DNA from 3 places in the Massilia sp. METH4 genome. Region 1 is predicted to be linked to each of the others. Evidence: predicted binding sites of a transcription regulator. Region 1 holds the regulator's gene; each other region holds the start of a gene.
What was found. The regulator HrcA, encoded in region 1, represses chaperone genes, less so after heat shock. The targets are predictions, from matches to a motif close to TTAGCACTCNNNNNNNNNGAGTGCTAA.

Region 1 (5,006 bases):
CGGCCAGCCTGCAATGGGCGCGGGTCGAGGAAGCGCCACCAACCCTGGCCGGCCCGGGCGCAGCTTTCATGGTTGCCGCGCACGACCACCCAGGGCGCTGCCCGCAGCAGCGGTTCGGCGGGGCGGAAGAAATCCTCGCGCCAGGTATCCCAGCCATAGCCCCACGGGCTGCCGGCGCAGCCGGCGTTGCCTTCCGGGCAGGGATTTTCACGGTAGTGATAGTCGCCCACGTGGACCACCAGGTCGGGCTGCCAGCGCGCGGCCGCCGCGCTCACGTCGGCGAACGGGAATTGCTCGGGATCGTTGCAGGCTTGCCAGGCATGATCGGCCTTCTTCAGCCGGCAGCCGGTATCGCCGATGACGACGATGCGCCGCACCTCGAACCGCGGTACCGGCAGGGCGGTGCCGGCCAGCGCTGCCTTCCGCGACTGCGCCGGCAGCGGCGCTTCGCAGGCGAGCACGGGAAAGGCGGAAGGCTTCGAATCCTCGGGGCTGGACGCGGTGGGGCGCTGCGCGAGCGTGGCCGGCGCCGCCCGCACCGCCATCGGCACGGGCCTGCCGTCGACGTCGAGCGTGGGGCAGGAGGCGGCCGCCGTGATCACGCGCGCCGTCGCCGCGCCTTCCTCGCCGAGCACCACGTAGGCCGAGAGCACGTCCGGCGGCAGCGGGGCGGTGGTGGCGCAGCCGGCCAGGATGGCGCCTGCAAGCAAGGCGGGCAACAAGGTGCATGATGAGGTGGACAATGAGCGCATGATGACCTCGACCAATTGACAGTCCGTTAATTTAGCACCGAATTCAGCACCGGCGGGTGCCGGCGGTACCGGCTATCGGAACGACAGCGTGCCTGCCTTCGGGCGCGGGCCATGCGACAATGGCTGCATGAACGATATTCCACGACCCAAAGCCATCCTGTTCGACCTGGACGATACGCTGTGGCCGATCGGCCCCGTGATCGAGGAGGCGGAACTCGCCATGCACGCGTGGCTGTCCGAACATGCGCCGAAGGTGGCGCAGGCGTTCACGATCGAGGAGTTGCGCGAGCGCCGCATGGCGCTGCTGGCCGAAAAGCCGGAGCACCACCTGGACTTGATCAAGTTGCGCCGCGCCGGCCTGGAAGCGGCCTTTGCGCACGTGGGCGAGGACCTGGCCCGCCTGGACGGGGCGATCGCGCAATTCTCGGCCGCCCGCAATACCGTCAAGCTCTACCATGACGTGCTGCCCGGCCTGCACCGCCTGGCGGAAAAGGTCACGCTCGGCACGATCTCCAATGGCAATGCCGATCTTGAAGTCATCGGTCTCGCCCACCATTTCAAGGTATCGCTGGCGGCCAGCCGGTTCGGCAAGGCGAAACCGGACCCCAGCATCTTCCTGGCGGCGTGCGAAGCGCTTGGCGTGGCCCCGCATGAAACGGTTTACGTGGGCGACGACCTGCGGCTCGATGTCGAAGGAGCCCAGAAGGCGGGGCTCCGCGCGGTGTGGATGAACCGCGCCGGCAGCACGGCGCACGTGGAGGCGGGCATCGTGCCCGACGCGATCTGCACCGACCTGACGGAGTTGATTGCGTGGCTGGAACAACAGTTAGCCGATTGAACTCCCGGCGCGTGGTCCGGCGGTGCATAATGAGTGCCTAGCTTGAAAACTGATCATGCAACTCGATACTCGTGCCCAAACCCTGCTCAAAGCCCTCGTAGAGCGCTACATCGCCGACGGCCAGCCCGTCGGTTCGCGCGCGCTGTCGAAGATTTCCGGCCTTGACCTGTCGCCGGCCACGATTCGCAACATCATGGCCGACCTGGAAGAGCTCGGTTATGTCGCCAGCCCCCATACTTCCGCCGGCCGCGTGCCCACGCCGCGCGGTTACCGCATCTTCGTCGACACGCTGCTGACCGTGCAGCCGATCGACGAGAGCGCCGTCGAAGCCCGCCTGCGCCCGCAGGCTCAACCGCCGCAAAAGCTGATCGCGAACGCGGCGCAGATGCTGTCGTCGCTGTCGCAGTTCGCCGGCGTGGTATTGACGCCGCGCCGCGAATCCGCGTTCCAGCAGATCGAATTCCTGCGCCTGGGCGAAAAGCGCATCCTGCTCGTGATCGTGGCCCCGGGCGGCGACGTGCAGAACCGCCTGCTGCTGACGGACGTGGACTATACGCCGGCCGAGCTGCAGCAATCGGCGAACTTCATCAACCAGCACTATCGCGGCCTCGCGTTCGACGAGGTGCGCTCGCGGATGCAGGGCGAGCTGCGCCAGCTGCAAGACGACATGGGCCGCCTGATGCAGGCGGCCGTGGAGGCGGGCAGCGAAGCCATGGCCGAGGGTTCGGAAGACATGGTGATCGCCGGCGAACGCAACCTGCTGTCGGTAAGCGACCTGTCGTCGAACATGTCGTCGCTGCGCCAGATGTTCGACATGTTCGAGCAGAAGACGGGGCTGATGCAGTTGCTGGACGTGTCATCGAAGGCTTCGGGCGTGCAGATCTACATCGGCGGGGAATCGAACCTGGTGCCGCTGGACGACATGAGCGTCGTCACCGCGCCGTACGAGGCCAACGGGCGCATCGTCGGCACGCTCGGCGTGATCGGGCCGACCAGGATGGCGTATGAGCGGGTGATTCCGATCGTGGATATCACGTCGCGGTTGTTGTCGAATGCGTTGAGCCAGAACGCGTAAGTTGCCAAGGAAAACCGGTGTCGTACACCTTTCCGGCCGGGGGGGCGGAAAGGTGTACGACACCAGGCACTCCAAGAAAAACGGCCCGTCAGGGCCGTTTTGGTTTCAATGCCGGTGCGGGCAATTGGTCTTGATACAGTTGCCGTAGATCGCCAGCGCATGCTCGGCGATCTTGAAGCCGCGTTCGTCGGCGATGCGGTGCTGGCGCGCTTCGATTTCCTCGTCGACGAATTCCTCGACGCGGCCGCAGTCGAGGCACACGAGGTGGTCGTGGTGGGAACCCTGGTTCAGTTCGAAGATCGCCTTGCCGCTTTCGAAGTGATTGCGGTTCAACAGGCCGGCCTGTTCGAACTGCGTGAGCACGCGGTACACGGTGGCGAGACCGACGTCCATATTGTCGGCCAGAAGGATCTTGTAGACATCTTCGGCCGTCAGGTGACGCACGGAACTGTTCTGGAAGATGTCGAGAATCTTCAGGCGCGGCAGGGTGGCCTTCAGGCCGCTGGCCTTCAGGTCGGTGGGGCTGTTACTCATGTTCGGTAGTCGGTTTACGCTGGAGTGCTTTATGATATAGCGTTTCGGCACTTCCGCTCAATCGATTTGAGGTCACATATGCGCGTCACCCAAGCTTCACCGTCGTCGTTCTTGCACTTAATGAAACAGGGTAAGCCACTGGCCGTGGCGGCCTGCGTGGCGATCGCGCTCGGCGGCTGCGCGGGCAAGACGGTGCTCGGACCCAAGGAAGGCGCGCAGGCGGCCCAGCAGTCCAACCCGGTCGTCGAGCCGTCGCAGGGCGCCGTCACGCGCCAGGCATCGCAGATCCAGCGTTTCATGTGGTTCTTCTCGCCTTACCGCCCGGATATCCAGCAAGGCAACTTCGTCTCGAAGGAAATGTTTGCGCAACTGAAGGTCGGCATGACGCGCGACCAGGTGCGCTTCGTGATGGGCTCGCCGCTCCTGAACGACGTGTTCCATGCGGACCGCTGGGATTACCCGTTCCGCTTTGCGCGCGGCAACGGCGAGCTGACCACGAGCAGCGTCGTGGTGTACTTCGACAAGGAAGGCAAGGTCGAGCGCTTCGAAGGCGGCGAACTGCCGACCGAGCGCGAATACATCGCCCGTATCGCCGGTCCGATCAAGCAATTCCGGAAGGATGAAAAGCGCAACAGCGAAAACCAGCCGGCCGCCACGCGCGCGCCGCTGCCGAGCGGCCAGGACTCCGGCGACCGCAACCCGGTCGAAGTGACGACCTCGCCGACCAACCGCTGAGCCGACAAGGACAAAACAGGGAATAACACATGAGTACATTGAACATCGCCATCGCCGGCGCCGGCGGCCGCATGGGCCGCATGCTGGTGGAAGCCGTGCTGGACGCGGGCGACCTGCGCCTGTCCGGCGCGCTGGGCATCGCCGGCAGCGACGGCCTGGGCCAGGATGCCGCGGCCTTCCTGGGCAAGGCATCCGGCGCGATCGTCACCGCCGACCTGGCCGAAGGCTTGAAGGGGGCGGACGTGCTGATCGACTTCACCCGCCCGGAAGGCACGCTGAAGCATGCCGAGTACTGCGCGGCGCACGGCATCAGGATGGTGATCGGCACTACCGGTTTCGACGACGCGGGCAAGGCCGCGCTGAAGGCGGCCGCCGAAAAGACGGCGATCGTGTTCGCGCCGAACATGAGCGTGGGCGTGAACGTCACGCTCAAGCTGCTGGAGCTGGCCGCGAAAAGCCTGTCCACCGGCTACGACATCGAAATCATCGAGGCGCACCACCGCCACAAGGTCGACGCGCCCTCGGGCACGGCGTTGAAGATGGGCGAAGTGATCGCCGACGCGCTGGGCCGCGACCTGAAGGAATGCGCGGTCTACGGCCGCGAAGGCGTGACCGGCGAGCGCGATCCTTCCACGATCGGCTTCGCCACGATCCGCGGCGGCGACATCATCGGCGACCATACCGTGCTGTTCGCCGGCACCGGCGAGCGCATCGAGATCAGCCACAAGTCCAGCAGCCGCGCCGGCTACGCGCAAGGCTCGCTGCGCGCGTCGCGCTTCCTGGCCAACAAGGAGACTGGCCTGTTCGACATGTACGACGTGCTGGGCCTCAACAACTAAGGCATGGAACATTTCACGTTCGCAGCGTACTGGGAACGGGGCGACGCGATCAGCCATGCGGTCGCGTACCTGCTGCTGGCGATGTCGCTGACGAGCTGGTTCTTCATCCTGTCGAAAGGATGGATGGCCTGGCGCGTGCGCCGCAGCGCGCGCGTGGTGCGGCGCTTCTGGGACGCGCCCACGCTGGCCGATGGGGTGGCCGCCGTGTCGGCTGGCGACCCTGAACGCATCTA
Region 2 (5,006 bases), 720 kb from region 1:
GACGTGGTCTGGTCCCGCGCCGCCAGCACGTCGTCGAAACTGACGTCATCGGGTTCGGACTTCATCAACCAGTATTGCTTCGGCATGGATTGTCTCCCGCGTTCGATATGGACAGACGTAAAAGCGGACGTAAAGTGCGGACGTAAAAAAAACGGTTGCGCACCTTGCGATGCATGCAACCGCTTCTCTATTGAATAAGGCCCCGCCTGTGCCGTCATGCCGGCATCCTGAACCTTACGGTTCAAGGCGGTCACAGTCAGTTCAACTTCGGGTTCATCGGACTAGCGACGCTCACTCCCGCCAAACAATTTTCCGCAACCTATGCGTGTAAATGGTTCAAGGAATATATGGCACTTCTCGAACACCGCAGGGTGACGCGTAGTTTACTCCTCAAACCGATCGAGGGAAAGTCCTATCGTGCGTCAGAAGAGATTTTCCTGCGGGGTCAGCGCACTGTCGAGGATGCGGTGCATCGCGGCGATCTTGTGCTGCACCTCCAGCAGGGAGATTTCGGACAGCGGCCCGGCCGGCGCCTTCGCCGTCAGGAACTCGGCCGCCATCGACAGCGCGGCCATCACGGCGATGCGGTCGTTGCCCTTCACCTTGCCGGTGTCGCGAATGGTGGTCATTTTCTTGTCCAGCAGCGCGGCGGCCTCGCGCAGCGCGCGTTCTTCACCGTCCTTGCAGACGAGGCGGTACGACGAGCCCAGGATGTTGACGTCCACGTTGCTCATGATTGGAGGTCCTCTTTCTCGGGGTTGGCGTCCGCCGACTCCAGCGGGGGGATATGTTCCAGCAACGCCGACACGCGTGCATGCGCTTCGGCCAGCCGCTTCTGGTGGCCGAGATTTTCAGCGACAAGCGCCGCATTGGCTTGGCGCAGCTGCGCATTCTCGCGACGCAATGACTGCGTCAGCTCGGCCAACTGCTCGATCTTGTCGGAAAGTTCTTGGAAATCTGCAATCATCCCGCCACTATAGGGCTGCGCGATAACGGGGTCAACCGAATCGGCAACCTTCTACACTTAATTACATCTTAATGGCCGGCAAAGTCGCCGCACGGGTCGATGGCGGCGACAGCCGGGATGGCCGCTTGGGGGCGGCGGCATGTACGTTAGCGCTCTTAGGTGATCGCGCCGATGACCAGCAACATTGCGCCGCCGAACAGCACGCCGAGCGCCGCGCCGGCCGCCACGTTGATGGCCACGCGCACCCACTCCGGCGCGTGGAAGTCTCTCGGTAATTTCGTCTGGAACATCGCAGCCTCGCTAAGGTTGGAGTAACCACGGAAATACATCGCAATCGACATCGCAACCGACATCGCCAACGACATCGAGCCATGCGTTCGAACCGACCGCTGGGGTGTCGAATGCCGACGAATGCGAACGGACAGTTTGCGCCTGCGGCGCGGCTTTGTCAAAACACAAAGAGGCCGATCGACCGCCTGTTGCGCGAAGCCGGCCGCTTAGACGTTTTTCCAATATGAATTCTCTTGAAATCAAATATCACCATCCCTATAATTGTTGGCACTCGTTAGCCGAGAGTGCTAACAAAGATCACAACCTCACTGTACATAAGGAGTTTTTGTATGAACCTTCGCCCCTTGCACGATCGCGTCATCGTCAAACGCCTGGACCAGGAAACCAAGACCGCGTCGGGCCTGATCATCCCTGATGCCGCCGCCGAGAAGCCGGACCAGGGTGAAGTGCTGGCAGTGGGCAACGGCAAGGTTGCCGACAACGGCACCGTGCGTGCACTGGAAGTGAAAGTCGGCGACCGAGTTCTGTTCGGCAAGTACTCCGGCCAGGCTGTCAAGGTTGACGGCGAAGAACTGCTGGTGATGCGCGAAGAAGACATCCTGGCCGTCGTCAACAAGTAATACGACGCCGTCCCCTTTTGAACAGATTCAGGAGAATTTTACATGGCAGCTAAAGAAGTGATTTTCGGCGACGCAGCGCGCGCCAAGATGGTTGAAGGCGTGAACATTCTGGCCAACGCGGTCAAGGTAACGCTGGGCCCGAAAGGCCGCAACGTGGTGCTGGAGCGCTCGTTCGGCGCCCCGACCGTGACCAAGGACGGTGTCTCGGTCGCCAAGGAAATCGAACTGAAAGACAAGCTCATGAACATGGGCGCGCAGATGGTGAAGGAAGTCGCATCGAAGACCTCCGACAACGCCGGTGACGGCACCACCACCGCGACCGTGCTGGCACAAGCGATCGTGCGCGAAGGCATGAAGTTCGTGGCCGCCGGCATGAACCCGATGGACCTGAAGCGCGGCATCGACAAGGCCGTGGCCGCCACCGTCGAGGAACTGAAGAACATCGCCAAGCCGTGCACCACCTCGAAGGAAATCGCCCAGGTTGGCGCGATCTCGGCGAACTCCGATGCTTCGATCGGCGAGCGCATCGCTGAAGCAATGGAAAAAGTGGGCAAGGAAGGCGTGATCACCGTGGAAGACGGCAAGTCGCTGAACGACGAGCTGGACATCGTGGAAGGCATGCAGTTCGACCGCGGCTACCTGTCGCCGTACTTCATCAACAACCAGGAAAAGCAAGTCGCCGTCCTGGAAAACCCGTTCGTGCTGCTGTTCGACAAGAAGATCTCGAACATCCGCGACCTGCTGCCGGTGCTGGAGCAAGTTGCCAAGGCTGGCCGTCCGCTGCTGATCATCGCCGAAGACATCGAAGGCGAAGCGCTGGCGACCCTGGTGGTCAACAACATCCGTGGCATCCTGAAGACCTGCGCCGTGAAGGCTCCTGGCTTCGGCGACCGTCGCAAGGCCATGCTGGAAGACATCGCCGTGCTGACCGGCGGCCAGGTGGTGGCTGAGGAAGTCGGCCTGACGCTGGAAAAAGTCACGCTGGCCGAACTGGGCCAGGCCAAGCGCATCGAAGTGGGCAAGGAAAACACGATCGTCATCGACGGCGCCGGCGAAGCCGCTGGCATCGAAGGCCGGGTCAAGCAGATCCGCGTGCAGATCGAAGAAGCGACCTCCGACTACGACCGTGAAAAGCTGCAAGAGCGCGTGGCCAAGCTGGCCGGCGGTGTTGCCGTGATCAAGGTGGGTGCCGCGACCGAAGTCGAGATGAAAGAGAAGAAGGCCCGCGTGGAAGATGCACTGCACGCTACCCGCGCTGCCGTGGAAGAAGGCATCGTGCCGGGCGGTGGTGTTGCCCTGCTGCGCGCTCGCGCTTCCCTGAACATCAAGGGCGACAACCCCGACCAGGAAGCCGGCATCAAGATCGTGCTGCGCGCGATGGAAGAGCCGCTGCGCATGATCGTGCAGAACGCCGGTGAAGAGTCGTCCGTGGTCGTGAACGCCGTGCTGTCCGGCACCGGCAACTACGGCTACAACGCCGCCAACGGCACCTACGGCGACATGGTCGAAATGGGCGTGCTGGATCCGGCCAAGGTCACCCGCTCGGCACTGCAAAACGCCGCATCGATCGCCGGCCTGATGCTGACGACCGACTGCATGGTCGCCGAAGTGGTGGAAGACAAGCCTGCCGCCGGCATGGGTGGCATGGGCGGTATGGGTGGCATGGGTGGCATGGACGGCATGATGTAATTGCCGGCTTAGCCGATACATCTGAAAAGGCTGCTTCCCCGGAAGCGGCCTTTTTTATGGTGAATGGTCCGGAGAGTAGGAGCCCGCAGGCTCTTACCGTTCCGCGGGCGCGGAGCATGCTCCGCGAAACCCCTGCTCCACCCCCATTTTCTGAGCAATATTTCCTGGAAAATGGGGTACGTCCCCATTTTCCTCGCGTCCCCATTTTCCTCGTCCCCATTTTCCTGCTCATTTTCCTGCTTCGGGGGACTCATGCCCGCCTGACTCGCTGGTCGGGACCGGCACAAACAACAACGGCTGCCGCAGCAGCCGTCCAAGCACATCGCAGGTGGTGATGCTCAGGGCCGACGTCGCGCCAGGCCCGCGCCGACGGCGCTGCCGACGCCGACACCGAGGCCAATGCCCATCGCGAAGTTACCCATTGCAACACCGATCGCGCAGCCGATCGCTGCACCCAGGCTGATACCGAAGCCAACATAGCGCCCGGTGCGGTCGTCCGGTTCCATATCCATCTTGCGTCTCCTGTTCCGTGGTTGTTGTGGATTCAATATACACCCGCTTTTCGATCCCTCTGCTGTTTTTTTAAGCGAAACGTCCCGCTTGAACAACGTTTTCAGACGCTTGCACGATACGCTTTTGCGCCGCATCAAGCGGCCTTTTCCCTGGCGACAGACCGCCAAAAATCCTGCCCGGAACCGCGCGCGTGCTGCACTGCACTGCTTGCGTGCGCCAACGCGGCGGTCGCGGTTTTATCATGCCGTTTGGACAAGACGAGCGAGAGCGACATGGCAGATACGGTAGGCGACTTCCTCCTGCAACGCCTGGGCGAATGGGGTGTGCGGCGCGTGTACGGCTATCCCGGCGACGGCATCAACGGCATCATGGGCGCCTTCGGCCGGCAGGAAACCATCGAATTCATCCAGGTGCGGCACGAGGAAATGGCCGCCTTCATGGCCACCGCGCACGCCAAATTCACCGGCGAAGTCGGCGTCTGCCTGGCCACCTCCGGCCCGGGCGCCGTACACCTGCTGAACGGCTTGTACGACGCCAAGCTCGATCACCAGGGCGTGGTCGCCATCGTGGGCCAGCAAAAGCGCATGTCCATCGGCAGCGACTACCAGCAGGAAGTGGACCTGCCCGCCCTGTTCAAGGACGTGGCCCACGAATACGTGCACATGGCCACCGACCCGGCCCAGGTGCGCCACCTGATCGATCGCGCCTTCCGCATCGCCAAGGAAGAGCGCGCGGTCACCTGCATCATCTTCCCGAACGACGTGCAGGACCTGGAAGCGGTGCCCAGGCCGCCGCGCGAGCATGGCACCGTGGTCTCCGGCATCGGTGCCCTCACCCGCAGCCACGTGCCGTCGCAGCAGGCGCTCGAGCAGGCCGCGCGCATCCTCAACGAGGGCAAGAAGGTAGCGATCCTCGCCGGTGCCGGC
Region 3 (5,006 bases), 1.6 Mb from region 1:
AGCGTGCGGGCGATGCGTTCCCGTTCGAGCAGGCGTACCCTGAGGTCCTTGTGCAGCCCCGCCGCCACGAGGGCCAGCCGCCAGCGGTGCAGCAGCCAGGCGGCTGCTAGGGCGACGACGGCGCACGCCAGCTTGAACCACCATGTCTGGGTAAAGGCGGCCTGGATGGACAGGGCCAGCCGCGCGGGCCGCGGGCTCCATACGCCGTCCTCGTCGGCGGCACTGACCTCGAAGATGTAGGCTCCCGGCCCGAGATTCGTATAGACCGCCTGGCGCGCGCCACCGGAATCGCGCCAGCCGCTGTCCTGGCCGGCGAGGCGATAGCGGAATCGCACCCGCTCGGGCATCGACAGCGCCGTGGCGGTGAATTCGATCTCCAGCCTCGATGTGCGCGCCGGCAGTACCAGGCCGGGCTGGGCGGGATAAACGCGTTCGTCCGTGCGGATGGCGCCGATCAATACTGTCGGTGGGCGCGGGTTGCGGCGGATCGCGGCCGGGTCGATATGCCCCACGCTGTTCGAGGTCGCGTACCACAGGCGCCCATCCGTGGCCTGGATCAGGGACGGCAGCGGCCTGATCTGGGCAGGCATCCCCTGGTGGCCATCGAGGTGGTCGAACCGCTCGGCGACGACGTCGGGCAGGCGGGCGCCCGCCGCGGTGGCGATTGCCGCGGCCTCCATTCGCGCCAGCCCGCTGGTATCGTGCAGCCAGAGTTCGCCATCCTGCCGCTCGACGATGCCCGAGACGCCGTAGAAAGCTCCGCGCCCGCGTTCGCCGAGCGGGAGGAAACGCTTGCCATCGAACCAGGCCAGACCGCGGTCGCCGCCGATCCACATGCGGTCGCGTCCCTCCACGATCGCCAGCGTATTGCCGACACCCAGGCCGTCCTTCTCGCCGAACTCGCGGATGACGCCTTTTTCCAGCATGGCGATACGGTTGTCCGGATAACCGAACCAGGTCCGCCCCGCGCGGTCCGTTGACAGGGAAATGGCGGTCGGCATGGCCAGTTCCGGGTAGCCGCCGCCGGCGCTCCAGACGCCATCCTTCAACGCATGGATGCCCTTGCCCAATACCGAGATCCAGAGCACGCCGTCCGGGCCGATGGTCATTGCCTGCACGGTGCGGTCGGCCAGCCCGGACGGTAGCGCGAATCGCGTCGTCTTGCCCTCGTGCACGCGCCGCAAGCCGCCATCGCCGGCGAACCAGACGGTGCCGTCTGGCTGGCGGTGGCTGGCGCTGACCCGGTGGATGTCGGTGTCGTGGCGCCTGCCGTGGCGGTCGGCGATGAAGGTCGGCACCTTGTAGGCATTCGCATGATGGAAATTGATGACCCACACCGCGCCATCGTCGCCGGCGACGACGCCTGGCGGACCGGTAAGGCCCGGGGGCAGGGCGATCGTCGCCAGCCGCGGTTCGCGCACGCGGTTGACGCCGTTTTCGGTAGAGAACCAGAGATTGCCCTCACGGTCGGTGAGGGAAGTGGTCATGTACTTGCCGGAAAAACCGTTGGCCGGCATGAACTGTTGCAGGGGCTTGCGCGCGTCGTCGAGCAACTGCAGCGCATCCCCGGTGTTGATCCACAGGCGGCCGCGATGATCGACCGTGTAGGTATTCATCGGCAAGCCGCCGATGTCCAGTTCGAATTCGGCCATGGTGCCGCTGGCCGCGTCGAACAGCTGCAGGCCATGTGCCGCGCTGTTGATCAGCACCCGGCCATCCGGCCACAGTTCGCCGCCGTCGACGTCCGGCTGGTCGAGCACCCTGGTAAACGAGTACGCACCGGAGCCGGCCCGGCGCGAGCGTCGCGGCGGCCACGGCGAGCGCGCCGGTCGCGCCTGTCGCCAGCAGGCAGAGCGAAAGGCACAGGCGAAGCACGAACGTGCCAGTCACCACCAATCCCTTCAGGAGCCGCATGGCAGGCGAGACCCGTGGCTTTGGCGACGGAAAGACCCGGGCGGCGCCGGCGGTCGTGGTCCTGCGATCGTGTGGGAGGCGGAGATGATGATGCTTCCTTGTTCGTTGCTGTCGACGGCATTCTCCTTCATACGCTATTGCTCGTCCACAATACCGAAAACTCGGTGACAGGCACCGATGCCTGGGAAATGTTGCAGAAAGCCGGTGCCGGTGTGCTTTTAAGGAAATGTCCCAAAAAACGCGGTGCCTGTCACCGGTGTGGTTTCAGGAAACAAAAAACCCGGCGCGGGGCCGGGTTCTTATTGGAGCGGTGGACGGCGTTACACGTACGCGGCCAGGGCGCCTTTCATTTTCTTCAGCGCGGCGGCTTCGATCTGGCGGATGCGCTCGGCGGAGACGCCGAACTCGTCGGCGAGCGTGTGCAGCGTGGCACCGGAGCCGTCGTCGTTGGCGAGCCAGCGCGCTTCGACGATGCGGCGCGAGCGCGGGTCCAGCTTGCCCAGGGCCGTTTCCAGGCCTTCCGATTGCAGGCGCGTCACCTGTTCCGCTTCGAGCACCTTGGTCGGTTCCGACAGGTCGGAAGACAGGTAGGCGATCGGCGAGAACTTGTCGTCTTCGTCGTCGGTCGGCGCTTCGAGCGCGATGTCGCGGCCGGACAGGCGGGTTTCCATCTCGATCACTTCCTCGCGCTTCACGTCCAGCGTCTTGGCCAGCTGGTCGATCTGGTCGGGCGTCATCGCATCCAGGCCTTGCTTGTGGCTGCGCAGGTTGAAGAACAGCTTGCGCTGTGCCTTCGTCGTCGCCACTTTCACCAGGCGCCAGTTCTTCAGGATGTACTCGTGCATCTCGGCCTTGATCCAGTGCATCGCGTACGACACGAGACGCACGTTCTGGTCAGGGTCGAAGCGCTTCACGGCCTTCATCAGGCCGATATTGCCTTCCTGGATCAGGTCGGCGTGCGGCAAGCCATAGCCCAGGTAGCCTCGGGCGATCGACACCACCAGGCGCAGGTGGGACAGCACCAGCTTTTCCGCCGCTTTCAGGTCATTCTTTTCCTTCAGGCGGCGGCCCAGCGATACCTCTTCCTCGTGCGTCAGCATCGGCAGGCGGTTCACAGCGGAAATGTAGGCGTCCAGGTTACCCAGGTTGCCGCTGAACCCGAGTCCCAGTGCACTGCTGCCGGTCGGAACCAGGGCGGAAGGTGCGGACATCATATTCATTTTCATTCCTCGCTTGAAGGGTATTGCATGGTCACGCCGCGGGATTGCGGCACGACGTTTGCTTACAGCATGCAGTGTCGAACTTAATCCGGTCTTAACCACTGACAAGTGTTCTGTGTCAAGATTTTTACAGTTCAACGTTGCGTTTGAACATATATTAGCACTCTCCATCGGCGAGTGCCAATCACCCCAATTCTATGGCTCCGATAGCCTAATTACTATGGCTCGATACTAACCGTTAGCCCTGGGACACGGCTCGCCCGCCAGTTGTTACTGGCCAGAATTTGAGCTGGATCAAAGGATTTAGAACAAGATTATCGGTGGGGCATGCGGCGCTCTGTGCGTGAACGCACGATCGTTCGGGCAGGCATGTAGGAGTGCAGCCAACGATTTTGTACGCCGGCAGGAGGGTGTGAACAAACAGATAAGGGCGGCGCGCCGGATTGCAAGGGCGCGCCGCTCGGAAAAAGCTCAGTTCAGGCGCTTGAGCTGCCGGCGTACCGACAGCGCGGCACCCATCAGGCCGAGCCCGGCGGACAGCGCCAGCAACAGCGCCATCGCCGTCGGGGCGAGCGGGGCCAGTTGGAACTCCGAGGCATACAGCCGCGCGAACTCGGCGATCGCTTCGTTCAGCGGCCGCAGCGACAGGGCCACGGCGCCCAGTGCGACGGCGCCGGCGCACAGCCCCAGCAGGGCTCCCGTGTAGTAGAACGGCCGCTGGATGTACGTATCGGTGGCGCCGATCAGCCGCGAGACGAGGATTTCCTCGCGCTGCGTGAGCACCTGCAAGCGGATCGTATTGAACACGACCGCCACCACGACGGTGCCCAGCGTGGCCGCCAGCAGCAGTAGGCCCACGCGCAGCACGCCGAGCAGCGCACCCAGCCGCTTCACCCATTCCGAGTCGACCTGCACGGATTCCACGCCGGGAATCGCGCGGAGGCGCTCGGCGATCTCGTCCACGTGGGCGCTTTCGGCCGCGCTCTGGAAGGCGTTCAGCCGCACGATATAGCTGTCCGGCAGCGGGTTCTCGCCCAGCGTGTCGATCACGCCTGCCACGCCATTCTTTTCCTGCAAGTCCTCGAGCGCCGTTTCGCGCGGCACGAACACGATTTTCGCGTCCTTCGCCACGGCGCGCAGCGAGCCGGCCATGCCTTGCGTGTGTTCGCGCGGCAGGTCTTGCTTCAGGAATACGGAAAGCTCGGGGTCGACGGCCAACTGTTCCGACATCGGCCGGATATTGTCCAGCACCGTCACGCCCGCGAACGGCAGGGCCAGCGCGATCGCCACTACCAATATATTGAAGAAGAAGGATCCGGGCGCACGGCGCAAGTGCACCAGCGCCGAGCCCAGCGCATAACCATGCTGACGCAGCCACGCGCTCATGCGGCCTCCGTCATCAGTTCACCCTGCTTCAGGTGGATCACGCGGCTGGCGCTGTCCAGCACCAGTTCGTCGTGGGTGGAAATCAGGCACGTCACGCCCGCCTTGTTGAAGGCGCGCAGCGCGTCGAACACCTTGTTGGCGCTGGCGCGGTCCAGGTTCGCCGTCGGTTCGTCCGCCAGGATGATCTGCGGGCGGTTGACGATCGCGCGGGCGATCGACACGCGCTGCTGCTCGCCGCCGGACAGCGCGAGCGGGCTGGCGGACGCGCGCTCGAGCAGGCCCACCTTGTCCAGCGCCGCGCGGGCGCGTTCTTCCGCCTGGCCGCGCGGCAGGCCGGTAACGAGCATCGGCATCATCACATTGGCCAGCACGGTGCGGTCGGTCAGCAGCCGCTGCTGCTGGAAGATCAGCCCGAGGTTACGGCGCAGGAACGGTACGCCCGCGCTCTTCAGCCGGCCGATATCGGTGCCGTTCACGGTCACCTTG

Region 2: the regulator HrcA is predicted to act here: its motif matches at 1,523-1,549, upstream of groES (co-chaperone GroES).
Region 3: the regulator HrcA is predicted to act here: its motif matches at 3,292-3,318, upstream of rpoH (RNA polymerase sigma factor RpoH).

The regions. Positions count from the first base shown of each region.
Region 1 covers NZ_CP146614.1:1,271,791-1,276,796, reverse strand. The annotation lists gene V6Z91_RS05685 (metallophosphoesterase) at 1-752, opposite strand, end outside; gene V6Z91_RS05680 (HAD family hydrolase) at 880-1,590, shown strand; gene hrcA (heat-inducible transcriptional repressor HrcA) at 1,646-2,665, shown strand; gene fur (ferric iron uptake transcriptional regulator) at 2,771-3,199, opposite strand; gene V6Z91_RS05665 (outer membrane protein assembly factor BamE) at 3,320-3,934, shown strand; gene dapB (4-hydroxy-tetrahydrodipicolinate reductase) at 3,964-4,773, shown strand; gene V6Z91_RS05655 (MotA/TolQ/ExbB proton channel family protein) at 4,777-5,006, shown strand, end outside.
Region 2 covers NZ_CP146614.1:548,584-553,589, forward strand. The annotation lists gene V6Z91_RS02525 (EVE domain-containing protein) at 1-86, opposite strand, end outside; RNA gene ssrS (6S RNA) at 196-376, opposite strand; gene V6Z91_RS02535 (cell division protein ZapA) at 423-734, opposite strand; gene V6Z91_RS02540 (hypothetical protein) at 731-967, opposite strand; gene V6Z91_RS02545 (hypothetical protein) at 1,123-1,332, opposite strand; gene groES (co-chaperone GroES) at 1,588-1,878, shown strand; gene groL (chaperonin GroEL) at 1,921-3,567, shown strand; gene V6Z91_RS02560 (hypothetical protein) at 3,906-4,079, opposite strand; gene V6Z91_RS02565 (thiamine pyrophosphate-requiring protein) at 4,353-5,006, shown strand, end outside.
Region 3 covers NZ_CP146614.1:2,875,661-2,880,666, forward strand. The annotation lists gene V6Z91_RS12790 (ATP-binding protein) at 1-1,760, opposite strand, end outside; gene rpoH (RNA polymerase sigma factor RpoH) at 2,235-3,134, opposite strand; gene ftsX (permease-like cell division protein FtsX) at 3,606-4,520, opposite strand; gene V6Z91_RS12805 (ATP-binding cassette domain-containing protein) at 4,517-5,006, opposite strand, start outside.